Regions from separate parts of the Enterobacter roggenkampii genome, predicted to be linked through region 3. Evidence: predicted binding sites of a transcription regulator. Region 3 holds the regulator's gene; each other region holds the start of a gene.

Region 1 (6,009 bases), 570 kb from region 3:
CTGGGCTTCGAGCTGAAAGACTGTATCGCCTTTGGTGACGGCATGAACGATGCTGAAATGCTGTCGATGGCGGGTAAGGGCTGCATCATGCAGAACGCGCATCAGCGTCTGAAAGATCTGCACCCGGAGCTGGAGGTGATTGGTTCTAACGCTGACAACGCGGTACCGAAATACCTGCGCAAGCTGTTCCTTGAATAATCTTCATTCGGTTGTTTATTGCTCAGTTGTCAACTAAAGAGTTCGCTACAATGCCTGTCCTTCTTTCTGAGAGACAAGCATTGTGGCGCTACTCATTATCACCACTATCCTGTGGGCCTTCTCCTTTAGCCTGATTGGCGAATATCTTGCCGGTTCGGTCGACAGCTACTTCTCGGTGCTGATGCGCGTGGGGCTGGCGGCGCTGGTGTTCCTGCCGTTTCTGCGCACGCGCGGGCAGTCGCTGAAAACGATTGTGCTGTATATGCTGGTGGGGGCGATGCAGCTCGGCATCATGTACCTGTTCAGCTTCCGGGCTTACGTCTACCTGTCCGTCTCGGAATTCCTGCTGTTCACCGTGCTAACACCGCTCTATATCACGCTGATCTACGATTTGCTCAGCAAGCGCCGCCTGCGCTGGGGATATCTGCTGAGTGCGGCGCTGGCGGTGATTGGCGCGGCAATTATTCGCTACGACAAAGTGAGCGATCACTTCTGGACCGGGCTGATGTTCGTCCAGCTCGCCAACATCAGCTTCGCCATCGGCATGGTGGGCTACAAACGCCTGATGGAAACCCGTCCGATGCCGCAGCATAACGCGTTTGCGTGGTTCTACATGGGGGCCGCGATCGTCGCGGTGGCGGCGTGGTTTATGCTGGGTAACCCGCAAAAGCTGCCGACCACCACCGTACAGTGGGGTGTTCTGGTCTGGCTGGGCGTCGTGGCTTCCGGGTTGGGGTACTTCATGTGGAACTACGGCGCGACGCAGGTCGACGCCGGTACGCTCGGGATCATGAACAACGTACATGTTCCTGCAGGGCTGCTGGTCAACCTTGCCATCTGGCAGCAACAGCCGCACTGGCCGAGCTTCCTTATTGGGGGAGCGGTGATCCTGGCTTCGCTGTGGGTCCATCGACGCTGGGTCGCTCCGCGCTCCGCACAAACGGAAGATGGTCGCACGCGTGGTTCCGCGCTGAGCGAATAAACGCCTCCGTAATCGGCTGACGCTGCTCGCCATCGCGCACGGCGGCGTACAGCCGGCTCCACAGTCCTTCACCCAGGGTTTTGGTGACCACCAGGCCCTGGCGTTCAAAACTCTCCACCACCCAGTGCGGCAGCGCCGCGATACCCATGCTGGCCGCCACCATCTGAATCAACAGCAAGGTGTTATCCACGCTTTTCAGCTGCGGGCTAATGCCAGCGGGCTGCAGGAAGTGGCGCCAGATATCCAGACGACTGCGCTGCACCGGGTAAATCAGCAGCGTTTCCGTTGCCAGGTCTTCCGGCGTGATGCGCGTTTTGGTCGCCAGCGGATGGTCCGGTGCCAGCACCAGGCGCACCTCATAATCAAACATCGGCGAATAGTGCAGGCCGCTGCGCGGCAGAATATCGGACGTCATCACCAGATCCAGCTCGCCCTGCTGCAGCGAGGGCTGCGGGTCGAACGTCACGCCGGATTTAAAGTCCATTTCCACCTGCGGCCACTTCTGGCGGAAGTTCTCAAGCGCGGGGGTCAGCCACTGAATACAGCTGTGGCATTCAATGGCGATACGCAGCGTGGTCTGCTGCGGTTCGTTACACGCCTGCAGCGCGCTGGCGATCTGCGGCAGAACCTGATTCGCCAGCTGAAGCAAAATTTCGCCCTGTGGCGTAAAGCGCAGCGGCTGGCTCTTACGCACAAAAAGACGGAAGCCGAGGCGTTGTTCCAGATCGCTGAACTGGTGAGAAAGGGCGGACTGGGTCTGGTGCAGCGTGGCCGCCGCTGCTGCGAGCGATCCGCAGTTCCGCAACGCTTGTAGCGTTTTCAGGTGTTTTATCTCGATCATGAAAGTCCTTCACTTCGCCATGAACATTTTGCGCTTGAGGAATATACAGTACCTGCCAATTATAGAAGTGTAAACATCTGGACGTCTAAATAACGAATTTCACAAGGGGCATACCATGACAATCCGCAATCACACTCTCGGTTTCCCTCGCGTTGGCCTGCGTCGCGAGCTGAAAAAAGCGCAAGAAAGCTACTGGGCGGGGAACGCCACCCGTGAAGAACTGCTGGCAGTGGGGCGCGAGCTGCGCGCCCGTCACTGGGCGCAGCAGAAGCAGGCGGGAATTGACCTGCTGCCGGTGGGCGATTTCGCCTGGTACGACCATGTTCTGACGACCAGCCTGCTGCTTGGCAACGTGCCGGCTCGTCATCAGAACAACGATGGATCGGTAGATATCGATACCCTGTTCCGCATCGGCCGTGGCCGTGCGCCAACGGGTGAGCCAGCGGCAGCGGCGGAAATGACCAAATGGTTTAACACTAACTATCACTATATGGTGCCGGAGTTCGTAAAAGGGCAGCAGTTCAGGCTGACCTGGACGCAGCTTCTGGATGAAGTGGACGAAGCGCTGGCGCTGGGCCACCAGGTGAAACCCGTACTGTTGGGGCCAGTGACCTATCTGTGGTTGGGGAAAGTCAAAGGCGAGCAGTTCGATCGTCTGAGCCTGCTGAAGGACATTCTGCCGGTCTACAAACAGGTGCTGATTGAACTGGGCAAACGCGGCATTCAGTGGGTGCAAATCGACGAGCCCGCGCTGGTGCTTGAGCTGCCGCAGGTTTGGCTTGATGCTTTCAAACCGGCTTACGATGCACTCAACGGGCAGGTGAAGCTGTTGCTTACCACCTACTTTGAAGGTGTGACGCCGAACCTCAGCACCATCACCAGATTGCCGGTGCAGGGTCTGCACGTTGACCTGGTGCACGGCAAAGATGACGTCGCAGAACTGCACAAGCGCCTGCCAGCAGACTGGCTGCTCTCCGCCGGTCTGGTCAACGGCCGTAACGTCTGGCGCGCCGATCTGACCGAGAAATACGCACAAATTAAAGACATCGTTGGCAAACGCGAGCTGTGGGTGGCCTCGTCCTGCTCGCTGCTGCACAGTCCGATCGATCTGAGCGTGGAAACCCGTCTCGACCCTGAAGTAAAAAGCTGGTTTGCCTTCGCCCTGCAAAAATGTGAAGAGCTGGCGCTGCTGCGCGATGCGCTGAACAGCGGCGACACGGCGGCGATTCGCGAATGGAGTGTGCCAATCCAGGCGCGCCGCCACTCGGCTCGCGTGCACAACCCGGCGGTGGAAAAACGCCTGGCGGCCATCACCGCTCAGGACAGCCAGCGCCAGAGCCCGTATGAAGTCCGTGCCGAAGCCCAGCGCGCCCGCTTCAACCTGCCCGCGTGGCCAACCACCACTATCGGTTCCTTCCCGCAGACCACCGAAATCCGCGGCCTGCGTCTGGACTTCAAAAAGGGGAATCTGGATGCGAATCACTACCGCACCGGGATTGCCGAACACATCAAGCAGGCGATTACCGAGCAGGAGCGGCTGGGGCTGGACGTGCTGGTGCACGGAGAGGCCGAGCGTAACGACATGGTGGAATACTTCGGTGAACACCTGGACGGGTTCGTCTTTACCCAGAACGGCTGGGTGCAAAGCTATGGCTCCCGCTGCGTCAAGCCGCCGGTGGTCATCGGTGACGTCAGCCGTCCGGAGCCGATCACGGTTGAGTGGGCGAAGTACGCCCAGTCCCTGACCGACAAGCCGGTAAAAGGCATGCTCACCGGTCCGGTGACCATTCTTTGCTGGTCCTTCCCGCGTGAGGACGTAACCCGCGAGACCATCGCGAAGCAAATCGCGCTGGCGCTGCGTGATGAAGTGGCAGATCTGGAAGCTGCAGGCATAGGCATCATCCAGATTGACGAACCGGCCCTGCGCGAAGGTCTGCCGCTGCGCCGCAGCGACTGGGATGCCTACCTGAAGTGGGGCGTGGAGGCATTCCGCATCAACGCCGCGGTGGCGAAGGACGACACCCAGATCCACACCCACATGTGTTACTGCGAATTCAACGACATCATGGATTCGATTGCCGCGCTGGACGCTGACGTGATCACCATCGAGACCTCGCGTTCAGACATGGAGCTGCTGGAGTCGTTTGAAGAGTTCGACTACCCGAACGAAATCGGTCCGGGGGTGTACGACATCCACTCTCCGAACGTGCCGAGCGTGGAGTGGATTGAGTCGCTGCTGAAAAAAGCGGCCCAGCGCATTCCGGCTGAGCGTCTGTGGGTGAACCCGGACTGCGGCCTGAAAACTCGCGGCTGGCCGGAGACGCGCGCCGCGCTGGCGAACATGGTGAAGGCGGCGCAAAACTTGCGTCAGGCTTGATGATGCGTAGGCCCGGTAAGGCGTAGACGCCACCGGGCTTTTTTTTACGCTTTTTTACCGCCGTACTGGCTGAACCACGCCAGCATTCTCTGCCAGCCGTCTTTGGCTGATTCCGCGTGATAGCTCGGACGATAATCCGCGTTAAACGCGTGCCCGGCATCCGGATACACCACGATCTCCGCCTTCGCATTGGCCGCACGGAGCGCATGGCGCATGGTCTCTACCGAATCCAGCGAAATACCGGTGTCCTGACCGCCATAAAGCCCCAACACAGGCGCATTTAAGTCCGTGGCGATATCCACGGGATGTTTCGGTGAATTGAGCGTTTTTTCACCTACCAGTTTACCGTACCAGGCCACAGCGGCTTTAAGCTGCGGGTTATGCGCGGCATACAGCCAGCTGATGCGTCCGCCCCAGCAGAAACCGGTGACCAGCAGACGATGAGGATCGCCCCCGTTGCGCGCCGCCCAGCTGGCGACGTGGTCGAGATCGGCCAGCACCTGCGCGTCCGGGACTTTGCTGACCAGGTTGCTGAGCAAGGTGGGAATATCGCTGTAGTCGTTCGGATCGCCCTGGCGAAAGTAGAGCTCTGGCGCAACGGCCAGATAGCCTTCCAGCGCCAGCCGGCGGCAGAGGTCGCGAATGTGTTCGTGAACGCCGAAAATTTCCTGAACCACGATCACGATGGGCAGCGGACCGTCTGCCGATTTTGGTCGTGCGTGGTAAGCAGGCATATTCTCTCCCTGCGAGGGAATAGAGGTCTCACCCGCCGTGATGGCCTCTTCAGACGTTGAGACGATGGTTGAGGCATGCGGCGCCGCAGCAGGTGCAAAACCGGTTTTTTCAGTCATGGCATTCTCCGTACCAATGAGTTAGCGCAAAGGTAAATATAGTCACCAGGTTAACAACTCACAGTGCCTTAAACGGTCTATCTTTTGTGCAGCACCTGACGATATAACTTGTTAATGTGATGTAAATCACCTTTTTATGGAAATTCAATGCAATCATTTTCATTCATGGTGAGATGTGTCACGAAATTATGCTTTCCGCTTCTGTAAAGTACCGTTTTACTTCTTCTGACTAACCGACCCACAGAGGAGTCACCTATGTCTAAGTCTGATGTTTTTCATCTCGGCCTCACTAAAAACGATTTACAAGGGGCTACGCTCGCTATCGTCCCTGGCGATCCGGAGCGTGTGGAAAAGATCGCCGCGCTGATGGATAAGCCGGTTAAGCTGGCAGCCCATCGTGAATTCACCACCTGGCGCGCAGAGCTGGATGGTAAAGCCGTGATCGTGTGTTCTACCGGTATCGGTGGCCCGTCTACGTCTATTGCTGTTGAAGAGCTGGCACAGCTGGGCATTCGTACTTTCCTGCGCATCGGTACGACCGGTGCTATTCAGCCGCACATCAACGTGGGCGACGTGCTGGTCACGACCGCGTCCGTGCGTCTGGATGGCGCAAGCCTGCACTTTGCGCCGATGGAATTCCCGGCAGTAGCAGACTTTGAATGTACCACCGCGCTGGTTGAAGCCGCGAAATCCGTTGGCGCGACCACTCACGTGGGTGTAACCGCTTCGTCCGATACCTTCTATCCCGGTCAGGAGCGTT
Region 2 (6,009 bases), 1.7 Mb from region 3:
TAGCGGGCGATCTCCTCGCCCGCCGGTGATTCAGAAGGTTTCCCAGTTGCTGTCGGTGGCGGCGTTTGCGGTTGCCGGGCGCAACAGCTGAGGCGTTTTCACGCTGGCCGGACGTGGAGCTACCGCTTTTTCTTTGCCGTTCAGACGAAACGCGGCCACCGCCTGGCGCAGCTGTTCGGACTGATCTTCCAGCGCCGCTGCCGCCGTGGCGGACTCCTGCACCAGCGCGGCGTTTTGCTGCGTCACGCTGTCCATCTGCGAAACGGCCAGGCTCACCTGTTCAATGCCGCGGCTCTGCTCGTCAGAGGCAGAGGAAATCTCGCCCATGATATCGGTCACGCGGGTCACGGCGGCGACGATTTCCTTCATGGTGGTGCCTGCCTCGCTAACCTGCTCAGAACCGGTATTCACGCGGCTGACGGAGTTCTCGATAAGCCCTTTGATCTCTTTCGCCGCCTGCGCGCTGCGGCTCGCCAGGGTCCGGACCTCCCCTGCGACAACCGCAAAGCCACGCCCCTGTTCCCCGGCGCGTGCCGCTTCCACCGCGGCGTTAAGCGCCAGAATGTTCGTCTGGAACGCGATGCTGTCAATCACGCCGGTAATATGCGCAATTTGCTGCGAACTGTCGGCGATCTCGTTCATGGTGCGAACCACGTTATCCACGACGTGACCGCCGCGCGCGGCCGTTTCAGAGGCGTTTTTCGCCAGCAGCGTGGCCTGACGGGCGTTATCGGAGTTCTGTTTAACCGTCGCGGTCAGCTCTTCCATGCTGGCGGCGGTCTCTTCGAGCGAGGCGGCCTGCTGCTCGGTGCGGGCGGAAAGATCGTTGCTTCCTGCGGCAATTTCGCCTGCGCCGGTGTAGATGGAATCGGTACTTCCGCGTACGGCGCTGACGGTGGTCACCAGCGACTGCTGCATCTCATGCAGGCCCGCGGCCAGCTGACCCATCTCATTGCGGCCCGAGATAGCGATCTCCTGCGTCAGGTCGCCTCCTGCAATGGCGCGAATATGGTCCATAATGGAGTGGAGTGGTTTTAACAGCAGGTGCTGTAAACCCTGCCAGATGACCACCAGAACCGCGATAACGGCCAGCAGAATTGCCGCCAGCGTCCACTGCATCTGCGTGAAGCTGCTCTGATTCTCTTCGGTTGCGGCCTTCAGCAGGGTGTTGTTTTCGGCGCGCCAGCGGTTATAGACCGCTTCCATATCGTCCTGCGCCTGCTGCGCATCCAGATCGCCATAGGCCTGATAGTTGTCGGCGCGCAGATACTCAATCGATAAACGCATGACTTCGTGCATCTGGTTCCAGGATTTCTGCATCTCGTCGGTCAATGCCGCCTCCTGGCCCTTAACCTGCGGCAGTTTCTGCCACTCTTTGTTATAGGCTTCGGCTTTTGCCAGCGAGTCGCCTGCGGTGCCCAGCAGTTTATTGATCGCCGCCAGGGAAGCCGGGTCACGCTGGTTTTTCAGGTAGCGGATCGCCACGCGGGTGACGGTGACGCGCGTTTTCACCAGCGTGTTCACGCTGTCGCTCAGGCTTTCCTGCTGGGCATTGAGCACGCCGGAGTTCTGGAAGTTATGGCGATCGTTACTGACGGCAGAGTAGAACAACCCTCCCGTGACAACTTGCAGCAGGCAGAATATGGTGAGGGCAAAGATAATACCGGTAATCACGTGCAGATTTTTCAGCATAGCGGTCGTCCGTTAGAGAAGATGCAGGGTTACTTCATTACTATCGTCGTAGAGAATGTAAACTTTAATTAACTCGCGCTTAACTAAGGGGCCCTTTTGGGAACCTGTTGTAAATCCGGATCATTTTTATGAGGAAGGTCAACATGAGCAGCATTGATAAAAGCGGGACATACGCGCTCGGGACGCGGACGGTGAAACGGCTGGGCTACGGCGCGATGCAGCTGGCCGGGCCGGGCGTCTTTGGGCCACCGAAGGATAAGCAGGCCGCGCTGGACGTGTTACGCGAGGCCGTGGCGGCGGGAGTGAACCACATTGATACCAGTGATTTTTATGGTCCTCATATCACGAACCAGCTGATCCGCGAGGCGCTTCATCCTTACCGGGACGATCTGACGATCGTCACCAAGATTGGCGCCCGTCGCAACGACAAAGGCGCCTGGCTGCCGGCCTTTTCTGCGCAGGAGCTGACGCAGGCGGTGCATGACAACCTGCGTAATCTGCAGCTGGACGTGCTGGACGTGGTGAACCTGCGGATCATGTTTAGCGCGCACGGGCCAGCGGAAGGGTCGATTGCTGAACCGCTCTCCACCCTGGCAGAATTACAGCAGCAGGGGCTGGTGCGGCATATTGGTTTGAGCAACGTCACGGCCACCCAGGTCGCGGAAGCGCAGAAGATGGTGCCGGTGGTGTGCGTGCAGAACATGTACAACATTGTGAACCGGGGTGACGATGCGCTGGTGGATCTGCTCGCGCAGCAGGGGATTGCGTATGTGCCGTTCTTCCCTCTGGGCGGCTTTACGCCGCTGCAATCGTCCGGGCTGAAGGCTGTCGCGGATTCACTGGGCGTCACGGCAATGCAGGTTGCGCTGGCATGGTTGCTGCAGCGTTCTCCGAATATCCTGCTGATCCCGGGCACCTCTTCCGTGGCGCATCTGCGGCAAAACCTCGCGGCGGGGGAACTGCAGCTGCCGCCTGACGCGCTGGAAACATTGAATACGCTGATGGACTGATCGTCACAGGCGCAAAGCCCGACATGTGCTTCCGGGCTTTGCGCGTTTTAAATCTTCTGACACTTCAACGCGTTTGGGTTCGCTTCCGGAAATGACCTTGATCCCTGACCATAATCCGTAATACTGTATTTATATACAGTATATGGCGAGAAAGGCATCATGGACACTCTCTTTTCTTATCAACCAAAACAAATCATTGAACTACCTTTGTTTTTAGAACGTGTTGCCTGTGGGTTTCCCAGCCCGGCGCAGGATTATGTGGAGGATCGTCTCGATCTTAACCGGCTGGCAGTGAGGCACCCCAGTGCGACCTATTTTATCAAGGTGAGTGGAGACTCCATGATTGGCGCGGGGATTGGCGACGGCGATCTGCTGGTGGTTGACCGCTCGTTAAATGCCGAACATGGGGATATCGTCGTGGCGTCGGTCGCCGGTGAGTTTACGGTGAAAGAGCTACAGACGCGCCCGGTTCTGAGGCTGTTGCCACATAACGCCCGCTATCAGCCGATTACCTTTCAGTCCGAAGAGGAGCTGCAGATCTTCGGCGTCGTCACCCACACGCTTAAAACGCATAAACATGTTCGCGCTGGTTGATGTGAACAGCTTCTATGCCTCCTGCGAGAAGGTATTCCGCCCCGATCTGGAGGGGAAGCCCATCGTGGTGGTGTCCAACAACGACGGCTGCATAATTTCACTCTCGCGGGAGGCAAAGCAGTTCGGCATAAAAATGGGTGAGCCCTATTTTAAATTCAAAGAGAAGCTTTTTCCGGCGAGGGTTTACGTCTTCAGTTCGAACTATGCGCTGTATGCCGACCTCAGCAGTCGGGTGATGCAGACGCTGACGGATCTGGCTCCGGCCATAGAAATTTACTCGATTGACGAGGCGTTCGTGAACGTTTCAGGGATCGGTAACTGCATGTCGCTGGACGCGTTCGGACACCAGATGCGCACGCAGGTCTTTAAAAACACGGGTTTAACCGTTGGCGTCGGCATTGCCCCGACAAAAACGCTGGCGAAGCTGGCCAACTATGCGGCGAAACGCTGGGCCAGTACCGGCGGCGTGGTCGATCTGTCGGGCCGCGAGCGGCAGCGTAAACTGCTGGCAAAGGTTCCGGTAGAGGAGGTATGGGGCGTAGGGCGGCGCATCACGAAAAAACTGAACGCGATGGGGATTACCACGGCGCTGGAACTGGCGGAGGCCTCCTCGTGGGTCATTCGCAAACATTTTAACGTGGTGCTGGAGCGTACGGCGCGCGAGCTTCGCGGTGAGCCCTGTCTTGACCTGGAAGAGTACACCCCCACGAAGCAGCAAATCATCTGTAGCCGTTCGTTTGGTCATCGCATTACGCAATATGAAGAGATGCACCAGGCGATTTGCGCCTACGCGGAACGCGCCGCAGAGAAACTGCGCGGCGAGCATCAATACTGTCGTTTTATCAGCGTGTTTGTGCGCACCAGCCCGCATGCGGACAACGAAATTTATTACGGTAATCAGGCTTCGGTCACCCTGATGACGCCCACCAATGACTCGCGGGATATCATCCGTGCCGCCACGGAGGCGCTGGGGCGGATATGGCTCGACGGGTATCGCTATATGAAGGCTGGGGTCATGCTGGCGGACTTTTTCAGCAGCGGCGTCGCTCAGCTTAATCTGTTTGACGACAATCGCCTGCGCGCCAACAGCGCGGCGCTGATGGAGATGATCGACAGCGTCAATCACTCCGGCAAAGGGAAGATATGGTTCGCCGGGCAGGGGATTGAGAAACCGTGGGCCATGAAGCGAGAGATGTTGTCACCGGCCTATACGACGCGGTACGCGGATTTACCGGTGGCGAGGTAAAAGGCGGTTATTTTGTGGCGTTGTGGGTCGCGATCTCAGGCAGTAATTGCTCAATCACGCTGACGACCTTTCTGACGCGCTGCGGAATAAAGCGGGCATCAGGATAAACGGCATAGAGGAAGCGATCGGGTAACCGCCAGTCGGGCAGCACCGGTACCAGCGTGCCCGCCTGCAGAGCCCTGGCCACGAGCGGTCGCTGCATGCCGCCGATACCCATGCCGGATTCCAGCGCCTGCAGCAGCGCCTCACTGGTGTTGGCACGGAAAACGGTATTCACGTTGACCTCGACCGTCTCCGCGTCAGACATCAGGCGCAGGGGAGCATCCGGCGGAATGCCGCTGAACCGTACGTGTGGCAGCGTCGCCAGTTCGCTGACCGCGTGTACCGCCTGAAAACCGGGAGCGGCAAACAGTGCAGCTTCAATCCGTCCCAGCACGCGAGCCGCGTGCGCCTGCGGAGGCTCGCTGCTCAGCCGTATCGCGACATCCACGCCCTCCGCCACCAGATCGGCAAGGCGGTCATCCAGGGAAAGCATCAGCTGCAGCTCGGGATGCAGGCGCTGTAACGCCAGCAGATGCGGCAAAATGATCTGCCCCAGGCCGCTCGGCAACTGGACATGGACGCGTCCCTGAACGCTATGATCGACAGGATGTAAACGCCTCTCCGCTTCCCCCATGGCGTCCAGCACGAGCTGCATATCATGCCGGTAGCGCTCCCCTTGTTCGGTCAGCTTCATCGTACGCGTCGTACGGTGCAGCAGTACCACGCCAAGCTCTTCCTCAAGCGCCGCGATCTGTTGACTGACGGCGGACTGCTTAATACCGGTCTGACGGGCAGCCGCTGAAAACGAGCCCGCTTCAGCGACGCGCAGAAAGGTAGAAATGGCATTGAGCTTATTATTCATTTAATGATTTTGCTTATAAGTGCCATCGGTTTCATGGGATATCTCCAGAAAAAATAATATATCACACTGCGTCTGTCACCCTTTCCGGAGAAATACCATGAATAATAGGAAGCAACACAACGTCGCCCTGGTCGCGGGCGCCAGCGGCATTGTCGGCAGACAGATGGTCAACACGCTCCTGCACCATCAGTGGCAGGTGATCGGCCTTAGCCGCCATGCCGGGTCGCATCCTGACGGCATTCCGATGGTCAAGATCGATTTACTGGATGAAAAGGACAGCGCCCGGGCGCTGCGCTCCCTGGACGGTGCCACCCATCTCTTTTACAGCGCCTGGGCGAACGCGGCGAACTGGGAAGACATGGTTGAGCCGAACGTCACCATGCTGCGTAATCTGGTCAGCATCCTCGAAAAAACGGCACCTTTGCAGACGGTAAGCCTGATGCAGGGGTACAAGGTCTACGGCGCGCATCTGGGGCCGTTTAAAACCCCGGCGCGCGAAAGCGATCCCGTCGTACCGGGTGCCGAATTTAACGCCGCGCAGCTTGCGTGGCTCAGCCAGTTTC
Region 3 (6,009 bases):
ATCAGCATATGCGTGATGTTGTTGCGGTAGTAGGTCATCAGCACCGCCTGCTCGCGCGGCAGAATGATGATGTCGCCGATCGTGTCCTTCTCCACTTCAAACTTGTTCATCTGCAACGCGTGATCGATAAGTTCACTGGCGGTTGCAGAAGGCACGGTCGAGTCAACCGAATACGGCACGTTACGCATCATGTCCAGATAGCAATCCAGCTGCTCCGTGAGCTGTTCACGGGTCAGCGAGCGCTGACGTGAAGCCAGCAGCGCCGTACAGCACAGGTTCATGGCGTTAGCCGCACCGGCGTTGTTAATGCGCACCATCAGCTCGGACGCGATGCCGTTAACCGTTGGCGTTAGCCAGGCCGGACGCACCGCTTCGATAGGATCGATGGACTCGCGCCACTCCGGCACGTGATGGTTCAGGTAGGTCATCAGCGGCATCGGCTCGCCGAAGTTCACGTAGCCCTGACCGAGATTGCGCAGCTTGCTCAAGCCGCGCAGCATCTGCGGCAGGCTCTCTTTCTCTTTGGTCGCGCCACGCAGCTCTTTCGCGTACGTGCCCACTTCCATCACGTGCTCGTAGCCGATGTAGATAGGCACCAGCGTGATCGGACGGGTACCTCCGCGCAGCATGGCCTGGATGGTCATCGACAGCGTGCCGGTCTTCGGATCGAGCAGACGACCTGTACGGGAACGACCGCCCTCCACGAAGTATTCCACGGAATAGCCGCGGCTGAACAGCTCGCCCAGATACTCGCGGAACACGGTGGAGTAGAGCTTGTTGCCCTTGAAGGTACGACGAATAAAGAACGCGCCCAGGCGACGGAAAATCGGGCCCGCGGGCCAGAAGTTCAGGTTGATACCGGCTGCGATGTGCGGTGGCACCAGCCCCTGGTGATAGAGCACGTAGGAAAGGAGCAGGTAGTCCATGTGGCTGCGGTGGCAGGGGACATAGACAATCTCATGGCCATCGTGCGCCAGCTGACGCACGCGCTCGGCGTTATGGACGTTGATGCCCTGATACAGGCGGTTCCAGGTAAAGCCGAGAATACGATCGGACAGGCGAATCATCTCGTAAGAGAAGTTCGCTGCGATCTCTTCCATCAGCGCAATGGCGTTCTGCTGAGCTTTCTCATGCGAAATTTTCTTGCTGCGCGCTTCGTCTTCAACGGCGCGGGCGATCGCTTTTGAAGCCAACAGCTTGTTGAACAGATCCTGACGCGCCGGGAGGCGTGGCCCTACGGCCGCCAGGCGCTGACGAGCGAAGTGCATACGCGCCACGCGCGCCAGTTTTTGCGCGATGATCTTGTCGGTGCCGTGCTCGTCCGCCATGCGACGCAGCGAAACGGAAGGGGAGAAACGCACAAAGCTGTCGCGTCCCAGCCAGGAGACCGCGAAGAACTTCTGGATGCCGTTAAGCATGCGCAGCGGCGGATTCTCTTCGCCTTTTTCACGACCCGGACGACGACCAAACATCACCGATACCGGCACCATCTGCACATCCAGCTCGGGGTTGCTGCGGTGCAGGTCGAGATAGTCATGGAACAGCTTGATGGACTCTTCTTTCGGCGTGTAATAGGTAAATACGCGCGGCCCGCCGTGGATGAAGACGTAGCGCGGCAGCAGCGTACCGTCAACTTCCAGCGGTTCAAGCGGGTCAGGTAAGTCATGCGCCAGACACTGGGCGCGAAGCGTCAGTAAGTCTGCCTTCGAGTTATAAGGCAAAACGTACATAATAGGGCGCGACGTATCGAGCCCCAGTTCCAGCGCGGGTTCTGCTGGGATAGACTTGCTTTTTACCAGGATGCTTAATGGTAAATTAAGTAATTTGTAGTAAATTCGTGGCCAGCCGGACATAAACGATGTAAAGCCTCTGGTTAATAATGCAATTGCGGCGCAAGGATAACAGAAAGCGCGCAAAATTTCTGTTGTTACCCGTCATACTTCAGGCTGTAGCGAAACGCGCTCCGCCTCATGTTAATGACGCTCTTTTTTAAAAAAGGTTCTTTTAATGGCCAATAATACCACTGGGTTAACGCGTATCATCAAAGCCGCCGGCTATTCATGGAAAGGTTTCCGTGCCGCATGGGTCAACGAAGCCGCTTTTCGCCAGGAGGGCGTCGCCGCAATCATCGCGGTGATCGTCGCCTGTTTCCTTGATGTTGATGCGATTACCCGCGTACTGCTTATCGGTTCCGTACTTCTGGTGATGATAGTGGAAATTCTTAATAGCGCTATTGAGGCCGTTGTTGATCGCATTGGTTCCGATTTCCATGAGCTTTCTGGCCGTGCAAAAGACATGGGCTCTGCTGCCGTGTTGCTGGCGATTATCACTGCCGTTATCACCTGGGTCACCCTGCTTTGGTCACATTTCCTATGAGCCTCGAGGAATAATTAAGTCCCTGGTTTTTTGTGCAGTTTTTGGTTCCAAAATCGCCTTTGACTGTATATACTCACAGCATAACTGTATATACACCCAGGGGGCGGAATGAAAGCGTTAACGACCAGGCAGCAAGAGGTGTTTGATCTCATTCGGGATCATATCGGCCAGACGGGTATGCCACCCACGCGTGCGGAAATCGCGCAGCGTCTGGGCTTCCGTTCTCCGAATGCTGCCGAGGAACACCTGAAAGCGCTGGCGCGTAAGGGTGTGATTGAGATTGTGTCAGGCGCGTCGCGTGGTATCCGCCTGCTGGTGGAAGAAGAGACGGGCATTCCGCTGATAGGGCGTGTTGCTGCAGGTGAGCCGCTGCTGGCACAACAGCATATTGAAGGTCACTACCAGGTCGATCCCGGCATGTTCAAACCGAGCGCTGATTTCCTGCTGCGCGTCAGCGGCATGTCGATGAAAGACATCGGCATTCTTGATGGCGATCTGCTTGCGGTGCATAAAACCCAGGACGTGCGAAACGGCCAGGTCGTGGTCGCACGCATTGATGACGAAGTGACCGTTAAGCGTCTGAAAAAGCAGGGTAACACTGTTCAGTTGCTGCCCGAAAACAGCGAGTTCACCCCGATTGTGGTCGACCTCCGCGAACAGAGCTTCTCTATTGAAGGTCTGGCGGTAGGCGTGATTCGCAACGGTGAATGGCTGTAATCTCTTCCTGACAGGCTATGGCACCGCTGTAGCCTGATTCATTCCCCACTCCCGGTATCTTTCATGTCACTGCTGACGGCATCCGATAAGGCATTGTGGCGTCTTGCTCTGCCGATGATTTTCTCCAATATTACCGTGCCCTTGCTGGGGCTGGTTGATACTGCCGTTATAGGCCATCTTGATTCACCGGTTTATCTTGGCGGCGTGGCGATTGGCGCGACGGCAACCAGCTTCCTGTTTATGCTGCTGCTCTTTTTGCGCATGAGTACCACCGGTCTTACCGCACAGGCTTATGGCGCGAAAGATCCGCTGCGTCTGGCGCGCGCACTGGTGCAGCCGCTGATCCTCGCGCTTGGCGCGGGTGCGTTAATCGTTGTATTGCGGGCCCCCCTGATCGATCTTGCGCTTCATATCGTCGGTGGCAGCGAAGCGGTACTGGCGCAGGCGCGACGGTTCCTGGAAATCCGCTGGCTCAGCGCACCCGCCTCGCTGGCAAACCTGGTTCTGCTGGGGTGGCTACTGGGCGTGCAGTACGCCCGCGCGCCCGTGATTTTGCTGGTGGTGGGTAACCTGCTCAACATTGTTCTGGACGTCTGGCTGGTCATGGGTCTGCATATGAACGTGCAGGGCGCGGCGCTGGCGACGGCGATTGCCGAATACGGGACCTTTATCATTGGCTTGTGGATGGTCCGGCGTGTGCTGGCCATGCGCGGGATCTCCCTGGCGCTGCTCAAAACCGCATGGCGCGGCAATATCCGTAAGCTGCTGGCGCTCAACCGTGACATCATGTTGCGCTCGCTTCTTCTTCAGCTCTGCTTCGGTGCGCTGACGGTTTTCGGGGCTCGACTGGGGCCGGAAATCGTTGCGGTGAATGCGGTATTGTTGACGCTTCTGACCTTTACCGCCTATGCGCTGGACGGATTTGCCTACGCGGTCGAAGCGCATTCCGGGCAGGCGTACGGCGCGCGCGAAAGCGGGCAGCTTCGGGAGGTGTGGCGGGCTGCCTGCCGTCAGTCGGGGCTGGTGGCGCTGGCCTTTGGTCTGGTTTACGCCTGCTTCGGTGAGCAAATCGTTGCATTGCTTACCTCTCTCCCTGCGCTGCGCGAGCTGGCGAGCCACTATCTCATCTGGCAAGTCGTCTTACCGGTGGTTGGCGTCTGGTGTTATCTGCTGGACGGCATGTTTATTGGGGCGACGCGCGGAGCCGAAATGCGCAACAGTATGGCTGTCGCGGCGGCCGGATTTGGCCTGACGCTGCTGACGCTCCCCTGGCTGGGTAATCATGGCCTGTGGCTGGCCCTGGCCGTCTTCCTCTCGCTGCGCGGGTTATCGCTGGCGTTTATCTGGCACCGGCACTGGCAAAACAATACCTGGTTTCCCTCGCGCTCCGATATATCGTGACGGTTAAAGATTCCGAATATGAAATTAACCACGGAATCCTTAACTACAATAATTATCACGTCCAGCAGAAAAGAACGTAACGGACGTTACGACCCGACGCTTAACGAAGAGGACACGATGATGAATAAAGACGAAATCGGCGGCAACTGGAAGCAGTTCAAAGGTAAAGCGAAAGAACAGTGGGGTAAGCTGACGGATGACGACATGACCGTCATCGAAGGTAAACGCGATCAGCTTGTCGGTAAAATCCAGGAGCGTTACGGCTACGCAAAAGACCAGGCGGAAAAAGAAGTGGGCGACTGGGAAAAACGCAACGACTACCGCTGGTAACCGGGCTACACCCGAAAGTATAAGGAAGTACACCCTGAGGGCGGCCATGAGCCGCCTTTTCTTTTGCCGCTAACGCGGCTTTTTCTTCACCAGGATAGAGTGGTCGTGCTGACACGCGTCCTGATGGCGACAGGCTTCCACCTCCACGCACGCGGAACAGAGCCCGTGCGCTTCAATCACGTTATGACGCAGGGCAAAGCCCATTTTCGCTGCCAGCGTATGCATAATATCTTCCACGCCTTCCGCAGCCTCTTCTTTCACCACGCCGCAGCGGTCACAGATAAACATCGCCGATGTGTGGGTGGGCTGATCGAACAGATGGCATAGCACATAGCTGTTGGTGGATTCCACCTTGTGCACGAACCCTTGTTCAAGCAGGAAATCCAGCGCGCGATAGACCGTCGGCGGCTTTGCCTGCGGCTCGCTTTCGCGGAGTAGATCCAGCAGATCGTAGGCGCTGATGGCACCCTGCTGCAGGCTCATCAGACGTAATACTTCAAGGCGCTGCGGAGTCAGGCGCACATTGCGTTGCGCACACAGCTTTTCGGCCTGCGCTAACAGCTCTTTTGTGGACTTATCCATGTAGCACCCCGGATGTTATAGGACGGAAAACCTTCACTTTATCATGTTCTGCTAAAAACACCGAGATCCGCCAGTCTGTGCTATACCTGACCCATCGAAAACCGGGAGAACCAGAATGAAAAGACCTGACTGCATTCGACACTGGCGCGACGTGGAAGGCGCGGATGACTCGACCTACCCCGACAGCGATGAGCTGTTTTCCATTGGTGCTCCGCTGGCTCGCAAGCTTGGGCTCGGGCGTATTGGCATCCATCATGAGCGCCTGCCGCCTGGGCGCAGAACGTCCTATCCGCATGCGGAGAGCGACGAAGAAGAGTTTGTTTACGTGCTCGAAGGCTACCCTGAAGCCTGGATTAACGGCTACTTGTGGAAGCTGGAGCCTGGCGACAGCGTAGGTTTTCCCGCCGGAACCGGCATCTGTCATACCTTTATCAACAACACGGACGATGAGGTTCAGCTCCTGGTCGTTGGCGAGGCCAACAAGAAGCACAACCGTATCTACTACCCGCTCAACCCCGTGTATGCCGCCACGCGGGAAGATCGCTGGGTAGATCATCCCCCGCAGTTTTTTGGGCCGCATGATGGAAAACCTGGGAAAAAATA

The links. The regulator LexA, encoded in region 3, represses DNA repair genes until DNA is damaged. The targets are predictions, from matches to a motif close to TNCTGTATGTACATACAGNA.
Region 1: the regulator LexA is predicted to act here: its motif matches at 2,053-2,072, upstream of metR (HTH-type transcriptional regulator MetR).
Region 2: the regulator LexA is predicted to act here: its motif matches at 2,824-2,843, upstream of umuD (translesion error-prone DNA polymerase V autoproteolytic subunit).

What each region holds. Positions count from the first base shown of each region.
Region 1 is NZ_CP017184.1:4,499,829-4,505,837, reverse strand. Features, by position in the region: gene yigL (sugar/pyridoxal phosphate phosphatase YigL) at 1-198, shown strand, start outside; gene BFV67_RS21175 (carboxylate/amino acid/amine transporter) at 281-1,180, shown strand; gene metR (HTH-type transcriptional regulator MetR) at 1,068-2,021, opposite strand; gene metE (5-methyltetrahydropteroyltriglutamate--homocysteine S-methyltransferase) at 2,137-4,398, shown strand; gene BFV67_RS21160 (dienelactone hydrolase family protein) at 4,443-5,249, opposite strand; gene udp (uridine phosphorylase) at 5,505-6,009, shown strand, end outside.
Region 2 is NZ_CP017184.1:1,992,873-1,998,881, forward strand. Features, by position in the region: gene smrA (DNA endonuclease SmrA) at 1-3, shown strand, start outside; gene tcp (methyl-accepting chemotaxis citrate transducer) at 31-1,692, opposite strand; gene BFV67_RS09360 (aldo/keto reductase family oxidoreductase) at 1,836-2,702, shown strand; gene umuD (translesion error-prone DNA polymerase V autoproteolytic subunit) at 2,862-3,296, shown strand; gene umuC (translesion error-prone DNA polymerase V subunit UmuC) at 3,280-4,542, shown strand; gene BFV67_RS09375 (LysR family transcriptional regulator) at 4,550-5,446, opposite strand; partial or broken gene BFV67_RS09380 (SDR family oxidoreductase) at 5,544-6,009, shown strand, end outside.
Region 3 is NZ_CP017184.1:317,706-323,714, forward strand. Features, by position in the region: gene plsB (glycerol-3-phosphate 1-O-acyltransferase PlsB) at 1-1,853, opposite strand, end outside; gene BFV67_RS01450 (diacylglycerol kinase) at 2,008-2,376, shown strand; gene lexA (transcriptional repressor LexA) at 2,485-3,093, shown strand; gene dinF (MATE family efflux transporter DinF) at 3,157-4,494, shown strand; gene BFV67_RS01465 (CsbD family protein) at 4,615-4,824, shown strand; gene zur (zinc uptake transcriptional repressor Zur) at 4,894-5,406, opposite strand; gene BFV67_RS01475 (cupin domain-containing protein) at 5,522-6,009, shown strand, end outside.